Regions from separate parts of the Paraburkholderia sp. GAS38 genome, predicted to be linked through region 1. Evidence: predicted binding sites of a transcription regulator. Region 1 holds the regulator's gene; each other region holds the start of a gene.

Evidence for each region. The regulator LexA, encoded in region 1, represses DNA repair genes until DNA is damaged. The targets are predictions, from matches to a motif close to ACTGTATNNNNATACAGT.
Region 2: P3T42_RS04125 (PA0069 family radical SAM protein) is a predicted target of LexA. The motif match lies at 2,584-2,601, and genes of this name have one in related genera.
Region 3: recA (recombinase RecA) is a predicted target of LexA. The motif match lies at 2,775-2,792, and genes of this name have one in related genera.
Region 4: P3T42_RS11340 (VRR-NUC domain-containing protein) is a predicted target of LexA. The motif match lies at 2,227-2,244, and genes of this name have one in related genera.

The regions. Positions count from the first base shown of each region.
Region 1 covers NZ_JBNDJO010000001.1:753,200-757,409, reverse strand. Annotated here, with positions in the region: gene P3T42_RS03210 (universal stress protein) at 24-494, shown strand; gene P3T42_RS03205 (DUF2939 domain-containing protein) at 511-1,176, opposite strand; gene P3T42_RS03200 (hypothetical protein) at 1,252-1,596, opposite strand; gene lexA (transcriptional repressor LexA) at 1,631-2,284, opposite strand; gene P3T42_RS03190 (sulfate ABC transporter substrate-binding protein) at 2,575-3,615, shown strand; gene cysT (sulfate ABC transporter permease subunit CysT) at 3,748-4,210, shown strand, end outside.
Region 2 covers NZ_JBNDJO010000002.1:3,424-7,633, reverse strand. Annotated here, with positions in the region: gene P3T42_RS04135 (PQQ-dependent sugar dehydrogenase) at 1-782, shown strand, start outside; gene P3T42_RS04130 (TM2 domain-containing protein) at 909-1,376, shown strand; gene P3T42_RS04125 (PA0069 family radical SAM protein) at 1,409-2,536, opposite strand; gene P3T42_RS04120 (Lrp/AsnC ligand binding domain-containing protein) at 2,657-3,145, opposite strand; gene P3T42_RS04115 (D-amino acid dehydrogenase) at 3,315-4,210, shown strand, end outside.
Region 3 covers NZ_JBNDJO010000010.1:52,630-56,839, reverse strand. Annotated here, with positions in the region: gene P3T42_RS22580 (DUF2889 domain-containing protein) at 1-635, opposite strand, end outside; gene recX (recombination regulator RecX) at 879-1,610, opposite strand; gene recA (recombinase RecA) at 1,618-2,694, opposite strand; gene P3T42_RS22565 (response regulator transcription factor) at 2,927-3,709, shown strand; gene P3T42_RS22560 (sensor histidine kinase N-terminal domain-containing protein) at 3,719-4,210, shown strand, end outside.
Region 4 covers NZ_JBNDJO010000004.1:208,470-212,679, reverse strand. Annotated here, with positions in the region: gene P3T42_RS11350 (L-fuconate dehydratase) at 1-418, shown strand, start outside; gene P3T42_RS11345 (porin) at 858-2,048, shown strand; gene P3T42_RS11340 (VRR-NUC domain-containing protein) at 2,348-4,066, shown strand; gene P3T42_RS11335 (helicase C-terminal domain-containing protein) at 4,063-4,210, shown strand, end outside.

The DNA of each region.
Region 1 (4,210 bases):
ATCAACGCGGTAGGGAGAACCACATGGCGAGCTACCAGAAAATCCTGCTGTGCTACGACGGCTCGCGCGAAGGCCGCAAGGCACTGCGTTGCGGCGCCGATCTGGCGCTGGACCTCAAGGCGGAAACGCATCTGTTGTCGGTCGTGGACATGCGCTCGAGCATCGCGCAGAGCGCAGGGCTATTGACCGACGTGGCCTGCGGCAGCTTCGAGAAGACCGCCCGCGACATCCTCCAGGAAGGCGTGGACTGGCTCACCGAGCGCGGTGTGACGGCGCAAGGCCACTTTGCGTTCGGCCATCCGATCGACGAAATCGCCAACCTCGCCAACGATCTGCAAGTGGATCTCGTGGTGGTCGGCCATCGCTGCCGCACTGGCCTGTCGCGCTGGTGGATGGGGGCGGGCAATACGCCTTTACTCGACCGGATTTCGTGCAGCATCCTGGTGGCGTGCTCGTCGGTGCAGGAGCAGCAGCAAGCGGCCGCTGCGGCCTGATTCGTTCAGTTGGCGTTTAGTTGGCGTTCAGATCGACCGCCGCGAGCTTCCACGAAAATAGCCCTTCGCGTCGCAGAATCGCGGCATAGCGCGCGTCGCCGACGCCATGCTGATACGTCACGGCGAATTCGTTGATGCCGCGATAGCCGGCCGTGGTTTGCGGCGGCTGCGGCGGCGCGGCGGTGGTTGCTGTGGCCGGCGCTGTGGCGGCCGGCGCAGGCACTGTAGGCGCCGGCGTTGAATCCGCCGCGCCGGTGCCGGGCGCATGGCTCGCCAGATCCGGCGGCGCAGGCGGACGTTGGGTGAGATCGCCGCGTGGCGGCATGCCGTTCAGCAGCGCAGCCACGCCATCCGGCGTGGCATAGGCGTCCACTAACGGACCAATCAACGCCACGCCGATCATTGCCCCAATGGCCGCAAGCGGATTGCCGTTCGCCCGCGCTTCGAGCCGACGCGTCAGCAAGCCCGAAACCTGTTCCTTCAGGCTTTCGCGTAACGCCGGATAGTCCACGTACTCGCTGACGGTCTGCGCATCACGCGCGTCGGCCGCGCGCTTCAGACGATCGAGCGCGAGGTAGGGCGACGCATAGCCATACCCCAGCACGGCGACGATCACGATCACAACCAGAACAACGATCAACGGCCGGACAAAGCCGCGTTTTGCAGGTGTTGAAACAGCCATCGGACGAGATTCTCCGTTAGAGGGGATCTAACGTGGACCGCAACCGCGGCAAAACGATCCCCCACACGCACGCCCTTACTCGAACAGCGCGTTCTGCAAGCCGGCGCGTTCTTCGGCGATGCAACGGTCGATCATCCGGCACACTGCGTCGACGGTGCCGACCATAATGAGCCGCGACGGCCCGTGGTAGACCCGCACCGGCGCGCGCCGGGCCGGTTCCGCCGTATTCAGCCCCGAATTCAGCGACACCCGTGCGAAGGCCGGCAGCGCCGACGGCAAGGTTGAGGTGCGCGGCTCCTCCACGTCGAATAACGAAGCCGTGGCACTGGATGCCTCGATCGGTGCGCAGGGCACCAGGCTGCGCAAGTGGCGCAGGCGACCGAACTGGCGGAAGGGCAGCAGGCGGGCAAGGCGTTCCATGAGTCTCTCCAGGCTTGATTCAGGGCAGCAGGGTTCAGAATTCGGTGGGGCGGATCAGCCCCACCGCAATGCCTTCCAATGCGAATTCCGCACTGCCGGCCTGAACGAAGATGTTGTCGTAATCGGGGTTCTCGGCGATCAGCTCGATACCGTTCGGCCGCCGCTTGAGACGCTTGACCGTCACGTCGTCGCCGAGTCGCGCAACGATGATCTGGCCGTCTTTTGCTTCGCTTTTCTTCTGCACGGCGAGCAGGTCGCCGTCGAAGATGCCGGCGTCCCGCATGGACAGCCCGCGTACCTTCAGCAGATAGTCCGGCTTGCTCGAAAACAGCGCCGGGTCGCAGGCGTAATGCTGCGAGATGTGTTCCTGCGCGAGGATCGGGCTACCTGCGGCCACCCGGCCGATCAGGGGCAGCGACAACTGCATGATGCTGGCGTGCGGCAGCGTGAACTGGTGCGGCGCGTCGTCATTACCGGCCAGCAGCAGCCGGATGCCGCGCGAAGCGCCCGCCGCGAGTTCGATCACGCCCTTGCGGGCCAGCGCCCGCAGGTGCTCCTCCGCCGAGTTGGCCGAGCTGAAACCCAGTTCGGCGGCGATCTCCGCGCGGGTGGGCGGAAAGCCGGTGCGTTCGATAGCCCGGCGGATCAGATCGAAAACTTCTTGCTGTCGTGCGGTGAGTTTGGTCATGGCGCCACTGTATGGATAGACAGGTGACTGTATTTTTATACAGTATTCGGCGCAATTCAAGCTTTACTTTAAGTTCGTGTCCCTGGGTGTCGTTGTGGCGTCGCTTTGGGGCGTCTTAACGGCCGTTTTCGTGCCGCAACGCCACGTCTGGCTGTCATTACCACTTTTGAGTATTAAAAAATGAAGAAACATTATTTTTAATGATGAAAGCCCTTCGATAGACTGGCCTCCACTCGCTGCATAGAACACGGGACGCGCAGTCCCAACCAACCACGACGCGGAGAAGCTGGATGATCGATCAGGGCACGGGGCTCGCAGGCAAGACCAGGAAACTCATCACGGTGCTGGCGCTGGGCGCCGCAGCGGCACTCGGCCTGGTGGCCCAGACGGCTGCAGCGGACACGACGCTGCTCAACGTGTCCTATGACCCGACACGCGAGCTGTACCAGCAGGTCAACCAGGCATTCGGCAAGGAATGGAAGGCGCAGACCGGCGAGACCGTCACCTTCAAGCAGTCGCACGGCGGCTCGGGCGCGCAGGCGCGCTCGGTGCTCGACGGCCTGCAGGCGGACGTCGTCACGCTCGCACTCGCTTACGACATCGACGCGCTCGCCAGCAAGGGCATCGTCGACAAGAACTGGCAAAAGCGCCTGCCGGACAACGCGGCGCCGTACACCTCGACCATCGTGTTTCTGGTGCGCAAGGGCAACCCGAAACACATCAAGGACTGGGACGACCTGGTGAAGCCGGGCGTGTCGATCGTCACGCCGAACCCGAAGACCTCGGGCGGCGCGCGCTGGAACTATCTGGCGGCCTGGGCCTACGCCGAGCATCAGCCGGGCGGCAACGACCAGAAAGCCAAGGACTTCGTCTCGAAGCTCTATAAGAACGCCGGCGTGCTCGACTCGGGCGCGCGGGGGGCGACCACGAGCTTCGTGCAGCGCGGTATCGGCGATGTGCTGATTGCGTGGGAGAACGAAGCATTCCTGTCGTTGAAGGAATTCGGTCCGGACAAGTTCGAGATCGTGGTGCCGTCGGTGAGCATTCTGGCCGAGCCGCCGGTGGCGGTGGTCGACAAGGTGGTGGACAGGCACGGCACCCGCAAGCTGGCCGAGGCGTATCTGAACTTCCTGTATAGCGAGCAGGGCCAGGAGATCGCCGCGGAGAACTTCTACCGTCCGCGTTCGGACAAGGTGCCGGCGGCTTTGACCGCGAAGTTTCCGAAGCTGAAGCTGTACACGGTGGACGACTCGTTCGGCGGCTGGGCGAATGCGCAGAAGACGCACTTTGCGGATGGCGGCGTGTTCGATTCGATCTACTCGCCGCAGTAAAGCGCAATCCGCAGGACGCAATCCGGCACGCCACATGTGGCGTGCCTTTTGTTCACGTGTTTAGGCCACGTATCGGCGACGTGTTGGGCCGACAGTGGCCGCCGTGGTTTTCACCCTGAAAGAGCATTCCGCATGACGACGTTGACCTTCCGCAAGCCCAGCGCGTTACCCGGCTTCGGCCTGACGCTCGGCATCACGGTGGCGTATCTGAGCCTCGTGGTGCTGATTCCGCTCGCGGCGACCTTTCTCAAGACGGCTTCGCTCGACTGGGCCCAGTTCGTGCGCGCGGTCGCCTCGCCGCGCGTGCTGGCCTCGTACCGGCTGACGTTTTTCTCGGCGCTCGGCGGCGCGCTGATCAACGCGGTGTTCGGCTTTCTGGTCGCCTGGGTGCTGGTGCGCTATAAGTTTCCGTTCAAGCGTCTGGTGGACGCCGTCGTCGATCTGCCGTTTGCGTTGCCCACCTCGGTGGCGGGCATTTCGCTCGCGGCGGTGTATGCGGGCAACGGCTGGATCGGCCAGTTTCTCGAGCCGCTCGGCATCAAGATCGCGTTTACGCCGGCCGGCGTGCTGGTGGCGTTGACCTTTATCGGCTTGC
Region 2 (4,210 bases), on a different contig from region 1:
TCCTGCGTTTCGACGCGATCGACACCCATTTAAATGACCCGCCCACACCGGCTGTCATCACCGACAAGCTCCCCACCGACCGCCATCACGGCTGGAAATTCATCGCTTTCGGCCCAGACGGCAAGCTCTACGTCCCGCAAGGCGCGCCGTGCAATATCTGCCTGCCCGACCGCGACCGCTACGCGATGATCGGGCGGATGGCTCCGGACGGCAGTCATGAAGAAACCGTGGAGCGCGGCATACGCAATACGGTCGGCTTCGCCTGGCACCCGGTCACTCACGAACTCTGGTTCACCGACAACGGCCGCGACATGATGGGCGACGACGTCCCCGACGACAAGCTGAACCGCGCCCCGCGCGCCGGCATGGACTTCGGTTATCCGTACTGTCACGGCGGCGACACGTCCGACCCCGAGTACGGCAAGGATCACCCCTGCAGCGCCTTCACGCCGCCGGTGCTGAAGCTCGGCGCCCACGTCGCTTCGCTGGGCATGCGTTTCTATACCGGCTCGATGTTCCCCGCCGCGTATCGCAACAACATCTTTATCGCCGAGCACGGCTCCTGGAACCGCAGCAAGAAAGTCGGCTACCGGGTCATGCGCGTCGTCACGAACCCGGACGGCAGCGGTATCCATCAGGAGGTGTTCGTCGAAGGGTGGCTGATGCCCGATGAAAGCGTCTGGGGCCGCCCGAACGACGTTCTGCCGATGCCCGACGGCTCCTTGCTGATCAGCGACGACTACGCAGGCGCGATCTATCGCGTGACGTACACGGCGCCCTGACGCGACGAATGCTCTCCATCAGGGTCGACATGACCGCCGCCATGCCGCCGGGCGTAGAATGCGCGTCGGTCCGCGCACCGTTGCGCGCCGGTCCTTGCGACTGCCTGTCACTGAACTCTTGCCCACATGTCCACGCGCGTTTCGAATTCCTCACGCTTCAGGTCCAAGACGCTGACCGCGGCGCTCGCCTTCTTTTTCGGCAGCCTCGGCGCGCACCGCTTCTATCTATATGGAAAGCGCGACGTGTATGGCTGGCTCCACCTGATCTGCACGCTCGCCGGCATTCCAGGCGTTCTGCTGCTGATCGCCAGTGAACGGACCTCGACGCCTGGTTGGGTGCTGGCGGTTCCGGGCGCCATCTCCCTGTTTGCCGCCTTCCTCGCGGCGATCGTCTACGGCCTGCGCCCCGACGAAAAATGGGACGCGCAATTCAATCCGCAGTCCCAGCAACATAGCCGCTCCGGCTGGGCTGTGATTTTCGTGGTGATCTTTTCGCTGTTCATTGGCGCAATGCTGCTCATGACGGCCCTCGCGGTAACTTTCCAGACTTACTTCGAATCGCAAGTCCAGCCGGACAAGACGCTGTCCCAATAGCAGAGACGGCGCCCAGGTGTTGCGCGCCCCGCCTAGAACAGATTCATCTGCGGATCGTCGCGCACCGGGCCAGCCGTCGGCGCCGTGCGCATGAACTGCGACATATCGAGAATGCCGCGCCGGCGCTCGTTCAAACCGAGCCGGCGGACAGCCTGATGAAACCGCTGCTTCAGCAGGTCGGCCCACAAACCCTCGCCTTTCATACGCGTCGCAAAGTTGGCGTCGTAGTCCTTGCCACCCCGCATGTCGCGCACACGGCTCATCACCCGCTCCGCGCGATCCGGAAAATGCGCCGCGAGCCAATCTTTGAAGAGCGGCGCCACTTCCCACGGCAGACGCAGCACGATATAGCTGGCATTGCTCGCGCCGGCTTCGGCACACGCCTCCAAAACCCGCTCCATGTCCGGCTCAGTGATGAACGGAATCACCGGCGCGATGCTCACGCCCACCGGGATGCCGGCTTCGCTCAACGTGCGGATCGTGCGCAGCCGGCGCGCCGGGGTTGCCGCGCGCGGTTCGAGCGTGCGGGCAATCTCGGCATCCAGTGTTGTAATGGTGATGGCCGCCATGAATTGCCCGCGCGCCGCCATAGGCGCCAGCAGATCCAGATCGCGCTCGATCAGCGACGATTTCGTAATCGCCGCGAACGGATGTCCCCGCGCGCTCAGCACTTCGATCACCCGCCGCGTCAGGCGCAACTCGCGCTCGACCGGCTGCCAGGCGTCGGTATTGACGCCTAACGCAATCGGCTCCGGTACGTAAGACTTCTTCGATAGCTCGCGCTCCAGCAATTCCGGCGCATTGACCTTGGCATAAATGCGGCTCTCGAAATCGAGCCCCGGCGACAAGCCCAAATAACTATGCGTAGGCCGGGCGAAGCAGTAGATGCAGCCATGCTCGCAGCCCCGATACGGGTTGAGCGACACGCCGAAGGGAATGTCCGGCGACGCGTTGCGGGTCAGAATGGTTTTCGCCCGCTCGTCGAAGACCTGCGTGCGCAGCGCGGGCGGCCCACCCTCTTCCTCCTCGTGCAGCACCCAGCCGTCGTCGACCGCTTCGCGCTGGTCGACTTCGTAGCGGCCCTGCAGGTTCGTGACGGCGCCGCGACCCTTGCGCGGCGCGGGCGGGGCGATCGGATATTCGGGGACGGAATCGGTCACGGTGAGGTCCAGCGCAAACGGACAGCGGATACGAAAAAGACTCAAACACTGTATAAATATACAGTGTTTGAGCCTTTTGTCGAGTCCTCTTTGAGCCCGTCTGACCTGGCCCGCAGCGGCCTACTCGCCAACCGCGATCGTCAAGGTTTCCTTGATTTCTTCCATCACCACATAGCTCTTCGACTGCACCGCGCCCGGCAGTTGCAGCAGGATGTCGCCGAGCAGTTTCCGGTAATCGGCCATCTCGCCGATACGCGCCTTGATCAGATAGTCGAAGTCGCCCGAGACCAGATGGCATTCCAGCACCTCGGGAATCTTCTGCACTTCGCGGCGAAACTGGTCGAACATATTGCCGCTCTTGTGGTCAAGCGTAATCTCGACGAACACCAGCAGCGCCGCACCCAGTTCGGCCGGATTGACGCGGGCGTGATAGCCGGTAATGACGCCGTCGCGCTCCATGCGCTTGACCCGCTCGATACAGGGCGTCACCGACAGCCCGACCTGCTCCGCGAGGTCTTTCATCGCCATCCGGCCGTCCTGTTGGAGGAGCCTGAGGATCTTGTGATCGAGCTTGTCGAGTGCACGAATCGGTTGACGCTGAGTTCGCATGGTCTTTCTACTGAAAATCTGAAAAATACAATAACAAAACCTAGTGGACACTCAATAGTATAGCGGTTAACACTGGGCTGAAAGCGTATCACCTCGTTAATCGAATGATTCACCAACGAGTTGAGCCATCTACGGACGCGCGAGCCCCAAAGAACCTTCTGGAGCAGCTATGCGAGTCGTCGTTTTGGGCAGTGGCGTCGTCGGGGTCACGAGCGCCTATTATCTTGCGCGCGCGGGTCATGAAGTGACCGTGATCGACCGCGAAGCCGGTCCCGCGCTCGAAACAAGCTTTGCCAACGCGGGCCAGATTTCGCCGGGCTATGCGTCGCCGTGGGCAGCGCCGGGCGTGCCGCTGAAGGCCGTCAAGTGGATGTTCCAGAAGCACGCGCCGCTCGCCATCCGGCTCGACGGCACGCAATTCCAGCTGCAGTGGATGTGGCAGATGCTGCAGAACTGCACGTCCGCGCGCTATGCGGTGAACAAAGGCCGCATGGTGCGCCTCGCCGAATACAGCCGCGACTGCCTGCAGGCGCTGCGCGCCGACACCGGCATCCAGTACGAGGGCCGTACGGGTGGCACGCTGCAGGTGTTCCGCACACAGCAGCAATTCGACGGCGCCGCGAAAGACATCGCCGTGCTGCAAGACGCCAATGTGCCTTATGAACTGCTGTCGTCGGCCGAACTGGCGCGCGCCGAGCCGGCGCTCGCCGCCACCGCGCACAAGCTGACCGGCGGCCTGCGCCTGCCGGGCGACGAAACCGGCGATTGCCAGCTCTTCACCACGCGCCTCGCGGCACTGGCCGAAGAACTGGGCGTGACGTTCCGCTACAACACGCCGATCGACGCGCTCGCCATGGCCGGCGGCCGGATCGCCGGCGTGCAGTGCGGCAACGAACTGGTCCGCGCCGACGCGTTCGTCGTGGCGCTCGGCTCGTATTCGACCAAGTTCCTCGCGGACATCGTCAAGATTCCGGTCTATCCGCTGAAGGGCTATTCGATCACGGCACCCATCGTCAACGCGGCGGCGGCTCCTGTGTCCACCGTGCTCGACGAAACCTACAAGAT
Region 3 (4,210 bases), on a different contig from region 1:
TCCGCACGCTCCGCTGAACGCGGCGCGTGGCCATACCAGCGCGGATAAAACTGTCGCACCGCCTCGCCGTCGAATCGCAGCGCGTGGCAGCGACCCAGCTGGAATGGCGGCTTGTCGTTTGAGTGTTCGTCTGAGGCTTTGGGTGAACCGTCCCCTGATGCGTCCCCTGGAGCCGCTTCGTGCGGCGGCTTACTATCGTTCGTGTTCCACACTTCACCGGCGAACGCCTGAATGGCGGCCGTGGGAAGGAAAGCGCACAACTCGGTGAGATGCGTGCAACCTGCCGTGCCTCCCAGCAAACGGGCGGCTTCGCGGCGAAAGTTGTTGAACAGATTGAGCCCGATGAGGGCCCGATAGGCGGGATTGGTGGCTTCGCACAGACCGGGATAGGGCACCCAGTCGGACGACGCTTGCGCGTCGACAACGTTGAGCTTGCGATCGATCGTAATGCGGAGCCAGAGTTCATGGATCGGCAGACCGTTGGGCCGGACGCCCGACGCAAGTGCCACATCACGTGGCTTTTGGTCGGTGAGACACGCCTCTATGTCCCACAGGCCGTCCTCGCGCTCATAGGCTTCCGCACGAATTGCGCGGCGATGGCGCAACTGACGGGAGACGGGCGGGGAAAGCGGCATGCGGAAGGAAAAGGCCGAATTGGAAAACCCCTTGATTTTAGCATACCGGGTATTTGAGACAGGTTGGATTGTGCATAGCACCAATCCGGGGCCGGCGGATGCGGCCTGGTGTCGCGTCGGGCGTGGGCGCCAAACGGTTCGGACGGGGGTGTGGGTTGCTGGGTGGTGTGGGTGTGAGTTGCTGGGTCCGGCTGCGTCCTGGCTGCGGCCCGCTGCGCGTCTGATGTTAGCCGTCGTTAGCCGTTAGCCGTCAGCCCACTCGTCCTCGATGCCCTTAAGGATCTTGCTGATCGTCGCGCCGGAGAATCCGCGCGCGGCGAGAAAGCGCGCCTGCTTTGCTCGCTCAGCCTGGGTTTGCGGAAGCTCGCCGTATTTCTTGCGCCAGACCGCCTGGGCACGCGCCAGTTCGGTTTCGCGCAACTGGGCGCTCGCCTCCTCGATCAACGTCTGGCCGACCGCGTGCCGCTTCAACTCACCGACAATCCGGTTGGCGCCAAGACGTGACGAGCGACGGTGGACCAGGCTCTCGGCGAAACGCGAATCGGATAGCCAACCCTCGCTTTCAAGCGAATCGAGCAAAGTCTCCAGAGAATCGGTCTCTTCGACGAAGGGCGTCAGCTTGCGCGCGAGTTCGGCGCGGCTGTATTCGCGGCGGGACAGGTAACCGAGCGCGCGGCCTTTCAGCGAACGAGCGGGGCGCTGGGATTTTGCGGCGCGGTCGTCATCGGACGGCGCCTCGCCGGGCGTGCGGCGCGAGCGGGTGTAGGTGGTTTCTGCGGAAGCGCTGGCGGCATCGCCAGAATCCGGCGATGTGGAACTGCCGGAAGTACGTTGAGACGCAGACGCGCGGCCCGAAGCCTGATCGTGCGCGTCGAAAGACTCGAACGGGTCGAAGGAGTCTCCGTCGGGATCACCGTCACGCGGGCCGTCCGCATCACGTCCTGCATGAGATACAGGCCGGCCCTTGCGTATCACGCGACGATCACTCCTCTTCGCCCGCGACTTCAGCGCTTGCGCCCACGGCGGCTTCCGCCATTGCGTTCACGCCCAGCGATTCACGGATGCGATTTTCGATTTCGCGTGCGATCTCGGGATTCTCACGCAGGAATTCACGTGCGTTGTCTTTACCCTGACCGATCCGGTCGCCGTTGTAGCTGTACCAGGCGCCAGCCTTGTCGACGATCTTCGCCGACACACCCAGGTCGATCACTTCACCCTGACGCGAAATGCCTTCGCCGTACAGGATGTCGAAAATCGCCTCGCGGAACGGCGGCGCGACCTTGTTCTTGACGACCTTCACGCGCGTTTCGTTGCCGATCACTTCGTCGTTCTTCTTGATCGAACCGATCCGGCGAATGTCCAGACGCACCGACGCGTAGAACTTCAGCGCATTACCACCCGTGGTGGTTTCCGGGTTGCCGAACATCACACCGATCTTCATACGGATCTGGTTGATGAAGATGACGAGGCAGTTCGTACGCTTGATCGTGCCGGTGAGCTTGCGCAGCGCCTGCGACATCAGACGCGCTTGCAGACCCGGCAGCGAGTCGCCCATTTCGCCTTCGATTTCAGCCTTCGGCACCAGTGCCGCGACCGAGTCGATCACGATCATGTCGATGGAACCCGAACGCACCAGCGCGTCGCAGATTTCCAGCGCCTGTTCGCCCGTGTCCGGCTGCGAAACCAGCAGATCGTTCACGTTCACGCCGAGCTTGCCGGCGTATTGGATGTCCAACGCGTGTTCCGCGTCGATAAACGCTGCTGTGCCGCCGAGCTTCTGCATTTCGGCGACAACCTGCAGTGTCAGCGTGGTTTTACCCGACGATTCCGGCCCGTAGATTTCGACCACACGGCCACGCGGCAAACCGCCGACACCCAGTGCGATGTCAAGACCCAGCGATCCCGTTGAGACCACCTGGATATCTTCGACTACCTCACCTGCGCCGAGTCGCATGACCGACCCTTTGCCGAACTGTTTTTCAATCTGCGCGAGCGCGGCAGCCAATGCCTTGCTCTTTTCAGCAGTCAGTCCAGCCGAGCCTTTCTTGCTTTCTTCCATGAATCGTCCTTTGCTATGATGAACGGCGTCTGAGGCAGATGTGCAGCCCATTCATCACGGACAGCACGCTAAACGCAGACACTGTATAAAAAAACAGTAGTTTTGGCAAGCACGATTCGCACGTGGAGACATTTATGTGCGATCGGGGTGCGCCACACTACCCACAAAAATCGTTGGAGACCGCTGCGCGCCGGGCGATATCACGGTGCCGGCAAAGCCAGGCTGGCGCATCATGCGAATTCTCATTGCCGAAGATGACAGCATACTCGCGGACGGTCTCGTTCGATCACTCCGCCAATCGGCATACGCCGTTGATCACGTGAAGAACGGCGTCGAAGCCGATACCGCGCTGTCGATGCAAACGTTCGACCTGCTGATACTCGATCTCGGCCTGCCGCGCATGTCCGGGCTTGAGGTGCTGCGCCGTCTGCGGGCGCGCAATTCGAACCTGCCGGTGCTGATCCTGACCGCGGCGGACAGCGTCGACGAACGCGTCAAAGGCCTCGACCTCGGCGCCGACGACTATATGGCCAAGCCCTTCGCCCTCAACGAACTCGAGGCGCGCGTGCGGGCGCTGACCCGCCGCGGCGCGGGCGGCGGCCCGACGGTGGTGCGGCATGGCTCGCTGTCGTTCGATCAGGTTGGCCGGATCGCTTATATCAACGAGCAGGTGATCGAGTTGTCCGCGCGCGAACTGGGCCTGCTCGAAGTGCTGCTGCAGCGGATCGGCCGGCTGGTGTCGAAAGAGCAACTGGTCGATCACCTGTGCGAATGGGGCGAAGAGGTCAGCAACAACGCGATCGAAGTCTACGTGCACCGGCTGCGCAAGAAGATCGAGCCGAGCGGTGTGCGCATCATCACCGTGCGCGGCCTCGGCTACTGCCTGGAAAAGGCCACCTCGGCCACGCCGGCCGGAGCGGCGTCCGACACGCACGCCTCACGCTCGACGCCCGAACCGGCCGCGCCCGCCTCGCCCGCATCCAGCGCGATGCCCGCGAGCCACCACTTCAAATAGAGACCACCCATGTCCGCACGCGTAGAGCGCGCCACAGCGCAAGCGGCGGACCTCGACGACGAGGCGCGCGACGCCCGCTACGCGAACCCGTTCGCGCCGCCCGACGAAACCGAAGCCGCCGCCGAGGCCCGGCCGCGCTCGCTGTTCGGCGAAATTCTCGACTGGATGCTGGCGCCGCTACTGCTGCTGTGGCCGATGAGCATTGCGGTCACGTATCTGGTCGCCAAGTCGATCGCCAACGGCCCGTTCGACCGCGCGCTCGAAACCGATGCCTATGTGCTGGCGCGGCAGATCCATCCGGTCAACGGCGTCGCCGAACTGTCGCTGCCCGATGCGACGCGTGACTTCCTGAGTGCGGACAACGTCGACAAGGTGTTCTACCAGGTGCTCGGCACGCGCGGCGAACTGGTGGGCGGCGATCGCGACATGCCGCTGCCGCACGAGGAAGACCGGCCGCCGCCGGGGCTCGTCGAGTTCCGCGACGACGTGCTGCGCGGCAAC
Region 4 (4,210 bases), on a different contig from region 1:
CATCGGCGTCGCGACCGGCGAGCATTGCCAGAACCGCGTGATGTTCAAGCAGTTACTGCAGGCCGAGGCCATCGACTTTTGCCAGGTGGATAGCTGCCGCCTGGGCGGTCTGAACGAGGTGATCGTGGTCCTGCTGATGGCGGCGAAATTCGGCGTGCCGGTGTGCCCGCACGCGGGGGGCGTCGGCTTGTGCGAGTACGTCCAGCACATTTCGCTGTTCGACTATATCTGCGTGTCGGCGTCGCTGGATAACCGGGTGCTCGAGTACGTGGATCATCTGCACGAGCACTTCGTCGATCCGGTCGTGATCCGCCATGGCCGCTACATGCCGCCGCAGCGTCCCGGCTACAGCATCGAAATGCATGCGGCCTCGCTCGATCAGTATCACTTTCCCAAGGGTCCTGCCTGGCGGTCTTAGGATGCACAAGACCCTGCGTTTTAAATTAAATTTTTGATATCATTAGAATTAAATTTCAGCAGCAAATCATAAACCGGGGCGAAATTAATCATTGCAATTTTCGAATGATGTTGTTAAGCGCCGCTGAGGCAGCGATAATTCCGCTTGTGGTGGATTTGCGACATGCCGCATCCGTCGTAGAGAGCCAGACGGCCGCTGTCATCCGCGGCTGGCCGGGTCGCCTCGAATCCCATTCCCCGAAACCGCCCGCAGGCGGGCCAGTATGCGGGACTGTTAAGATTTTATGAAGAATTATCACTAGAATCTGGAAGTCTGATTTCCGCGATTATCTCGTTCAACGCAATTAAACCCAACCCTATACTTCGCTCGTTTTTTTCACGGCGATCGCCGATCGTCGAGTGAGAAAAAACGTACTTGAACGGGGTGTGGATTGATCAAGATGCGATATCTGGCTGCGGTGGCGGCCATGCTGGTAGCGGGAGCGGCGCACGCTCAAAGCAGCGTCACGCTTTTTGGACTCATTGATACGGGCGTTGTCTATCAGAACAACGCTCGCGTGTCGCCGTCGAGCGGTACGTCGGCAGGTGCAAGCGCCTGGTCGATGCAGAGCGGCAACGTCTTCACGTCGCGTTGGGGCCTGCGCGGCACGGAAGATCTCGGCGGTGGCCTCTCCGCGGTATTCTGGCTGGAAAACGGCTTTAACGTGGACAACGGCGGCCTGAAGAACGGCGGCGACCTGTTCGGCCGGCAAGCCTGGGTGGGGCTGCGTTCGAGCGAATACGGCACGCTCTCGCTCGGCCGCCAGTACGATTTCATGGTTGACTACGTCGCGCCGTTGAGCGCGACGGGTTCGGGCTTCGGCGGCAACCTGGCCGCGCACGTGTACGACAACGACAACCTGAACAACGACCTGCGCCTCGACAACTCGGTCAAGTTCAGCAGCGCTTCCTACGGCGGCTTCAAGGCGGGCGCGATGTATGCGTTCTCCGGCGAGGCGGGCGGCTTCGCCAACAACAGCGCCTACAGCCTGGGCACGAGCTACACGTACGGCCCGTTCAATGTCGCGGCGGCGTACCTGCAGATCAACCGTACGTCCCAGCCTTCGCTGGCGAACGCGTCCGGCGCAGTCAGCACGGGCGACGGCGACCAGCTCACGACGGGCGGCAGCCAGCAGATCTACGGCGCGGGTGCGCAATACAAGTTCGGCAAGTCGTCTATCGGCGTCGTCTGGACCCACTCCGTCACCGACAACGTGACGGGCATCTGGCAGGGCGGCAGCACCTCGACCGGCGCGATCGGCGGCAGCTACATCAAGTTCGACAACTTCGAAATCAACGGTCGCTATTTCGTGCGGCCGGACTTTAGCCTCGGCGCGGCCTATACGTACACGACGGGCGGCTTCGGCGGCGCATCGAAGGGTTACACGTCGGCTACGCCGCACTGGAACCAGATCATGGCGCAAGCCGATTATCTGCTTTCGCCGCGCACCGACGTCTACCTCGAAGGCGTGTACCAGCGCGTCGGCGGCGGCAACGGCAATGCAGCGTTCGATGCCAGCGTCTACAGCCTCGATCCGTCGTCGGGTAACCAGCAGGTGGTGGTGGCGGTCGGCCTGAAGCACCGCTTCTGATCGAAGAGGAATCCTGTTGATCCGCGGCGCGCCGTGAGGTGTGCCGCGGGGAAGGGAGCTTCCGCCGGACGTGGTGCGGGCAGTCGTCCTGCCGGCACCACGTCCGGCCATTCCTGTTTTCTGTTTTCTGTTTCTTCTCGGCGTCAGCGCCCGGGCCATGCGGGGTTTGCTATCATAGACTGTATAAACATACAGTCTTTGTGAATGCTCCGTGGTGACCGATGCTTCCTGATGCGCCCTCCGTCGCTCCCTCCGGGTTGCCTTTCGGCCCCTCGGGCGAGCCTGCGCCGCCTTTGGGTGTGCCTTCCCGGAGTGCGCCTGCTTCGGGTGCGCCTTCGGTGGGCGTGCCTTATTACCTGCTGAATTTCGAGCGCGCGCTGGCGTGGCTCACCGAGCGCTACGACGACGTCTTCGGCGCGGACGAACGCCACTTTCTCGGCGCATTCGGCGGCCTACCGCAGGCCTCAAGAGCGCTGCTCGTGCGCATGCTGATGCGCAAGGGCACGCTGTTCAGGGCCAGCCGTCTTGACTACGACGAAATCGGTTGTCCGCTGCAGGCTGCTGCGCCGCTGGTCGCGCTGGGCTGGATCGACGCCGCGCCGCATCTGAGCCTCGACGAGTTGTTCAACCTCGCGACCCGCCCCGAACTGCAGCAGATGTTTGCCCACGTGTTTGCCCACGTCCGCGCGAGCAAAGGCGGCCGCAAGTCGGATCTGCTCGAAGCCCTGCGCGCCACCCACGACGAAACGAAGCCCTACGACATCTGGGATCCGCACAGCGCCGACCGCGTGCTTCACGTCGCCATCGCGCCGTTGTGCGAGCGTCTGCGCCTGATGTTTTTCGGCAATCTGCAGCAGGACTGGTCGGAGTTCGTGCTCGCCGATCTCGGCGTGTTCCAGTACGAAACGGTGGCGTTCGCGCCGTCGTCGCGAGCCTTCCAGCAGCGAGAGGATGTGGACCGCTATCTGGCCCTGCACGCCTGCCGTGAAACGCTCGACACGCTCGCCGAAGGCGATTCCATCGAGCCGCTTCTAGCCGACATCGCGGCCATCGAAACCGGCCATGCCTGGCTCGACACGCGCCGTGCGAAGCTGCTGTTCCGCATCGGCCAGCATTGCGAGCGCCGGCAGGACTGGGAGGCGGCGCTGACCGTCTATGCCGGTTGCGCGTGGCCGGGCGCACGTCATCGGCGCATGCGGGTGCTCGAACGCAGCGGCCGCTTTGACGCGGCGCTGACGCTGGCGTTGCAGGCCGCCGAGGCGCCGGAAAGCGAAGAGGAGCACCAACGCGTCGTGCGCCTGCTGCCGCGCCTGCAGCGCCGCCTGGGTCATCCGGTGGCGCGGGCCGCACGCGCACGGCCTATCGAACGTAGCGCGCTGGTTCTGGAGCGGCCCGTTGAGCCGTTCAACGTGGAATTTGTGGCGCGCGACCATCTGAGCTGCCCGCAAGCGCCGGTGCACTACGTCGAGAACGCGCTGATCAACTCGCTATTCGGCTTGCTGTGCTGGGAGCCGGTGTTTGCGGCGCTGCCGGGTGCGTTCTTCCATCCATTCCAGCGCGGCCCCGCGGATCTGCATGCGCCCGATTTCCATGCGCGCCGCGCCGCCCAGTTCGACGCATGCCTCGCGCAACTCGAGAGCGGCGCGTATCGCGAGACGATCCTGCGGCATCTGCAGAGCAAGGCCGGCTTGCAGTCGCCGTTTGTGTTCTGGGGCGTATTGACGCCCGAACTGGTGACGCAGGCGCTTGACTGCCTGCCGGCCGCGCATCTGAAACTCTGCTTCGAGCGGTTACTGCGCGATATCCGCAGCAACCGTTCGGGGCTGCCCGATCTGGTGCGTTTCTGGCCTGCCGAGCGGCGCTATGAGTTGATCGAGGTGAAGGGACCGGGCGATCGTCTGCAGGACAACCAGATCCGTTGGCTGGAGTACTGCGCGCAGCACGGCATGCCGGTGCGCGTGCTCGATGTGCGCTGGACCGACGACGCGCTCGCAGGCGGCACCGAGGCGGCGGTATGACGTACGTCGTGGCCGTGCGGGCATTGTGCGAATTCACGGCGCGGCGCGGCGATCTCGATCTGCGCTTTACGCCCGCGCCAACCGCCGCCGAAGGCATCGCCGGACACGGGATCGTCGCCGCGCGCCGGGCGAGCGACTACGAAT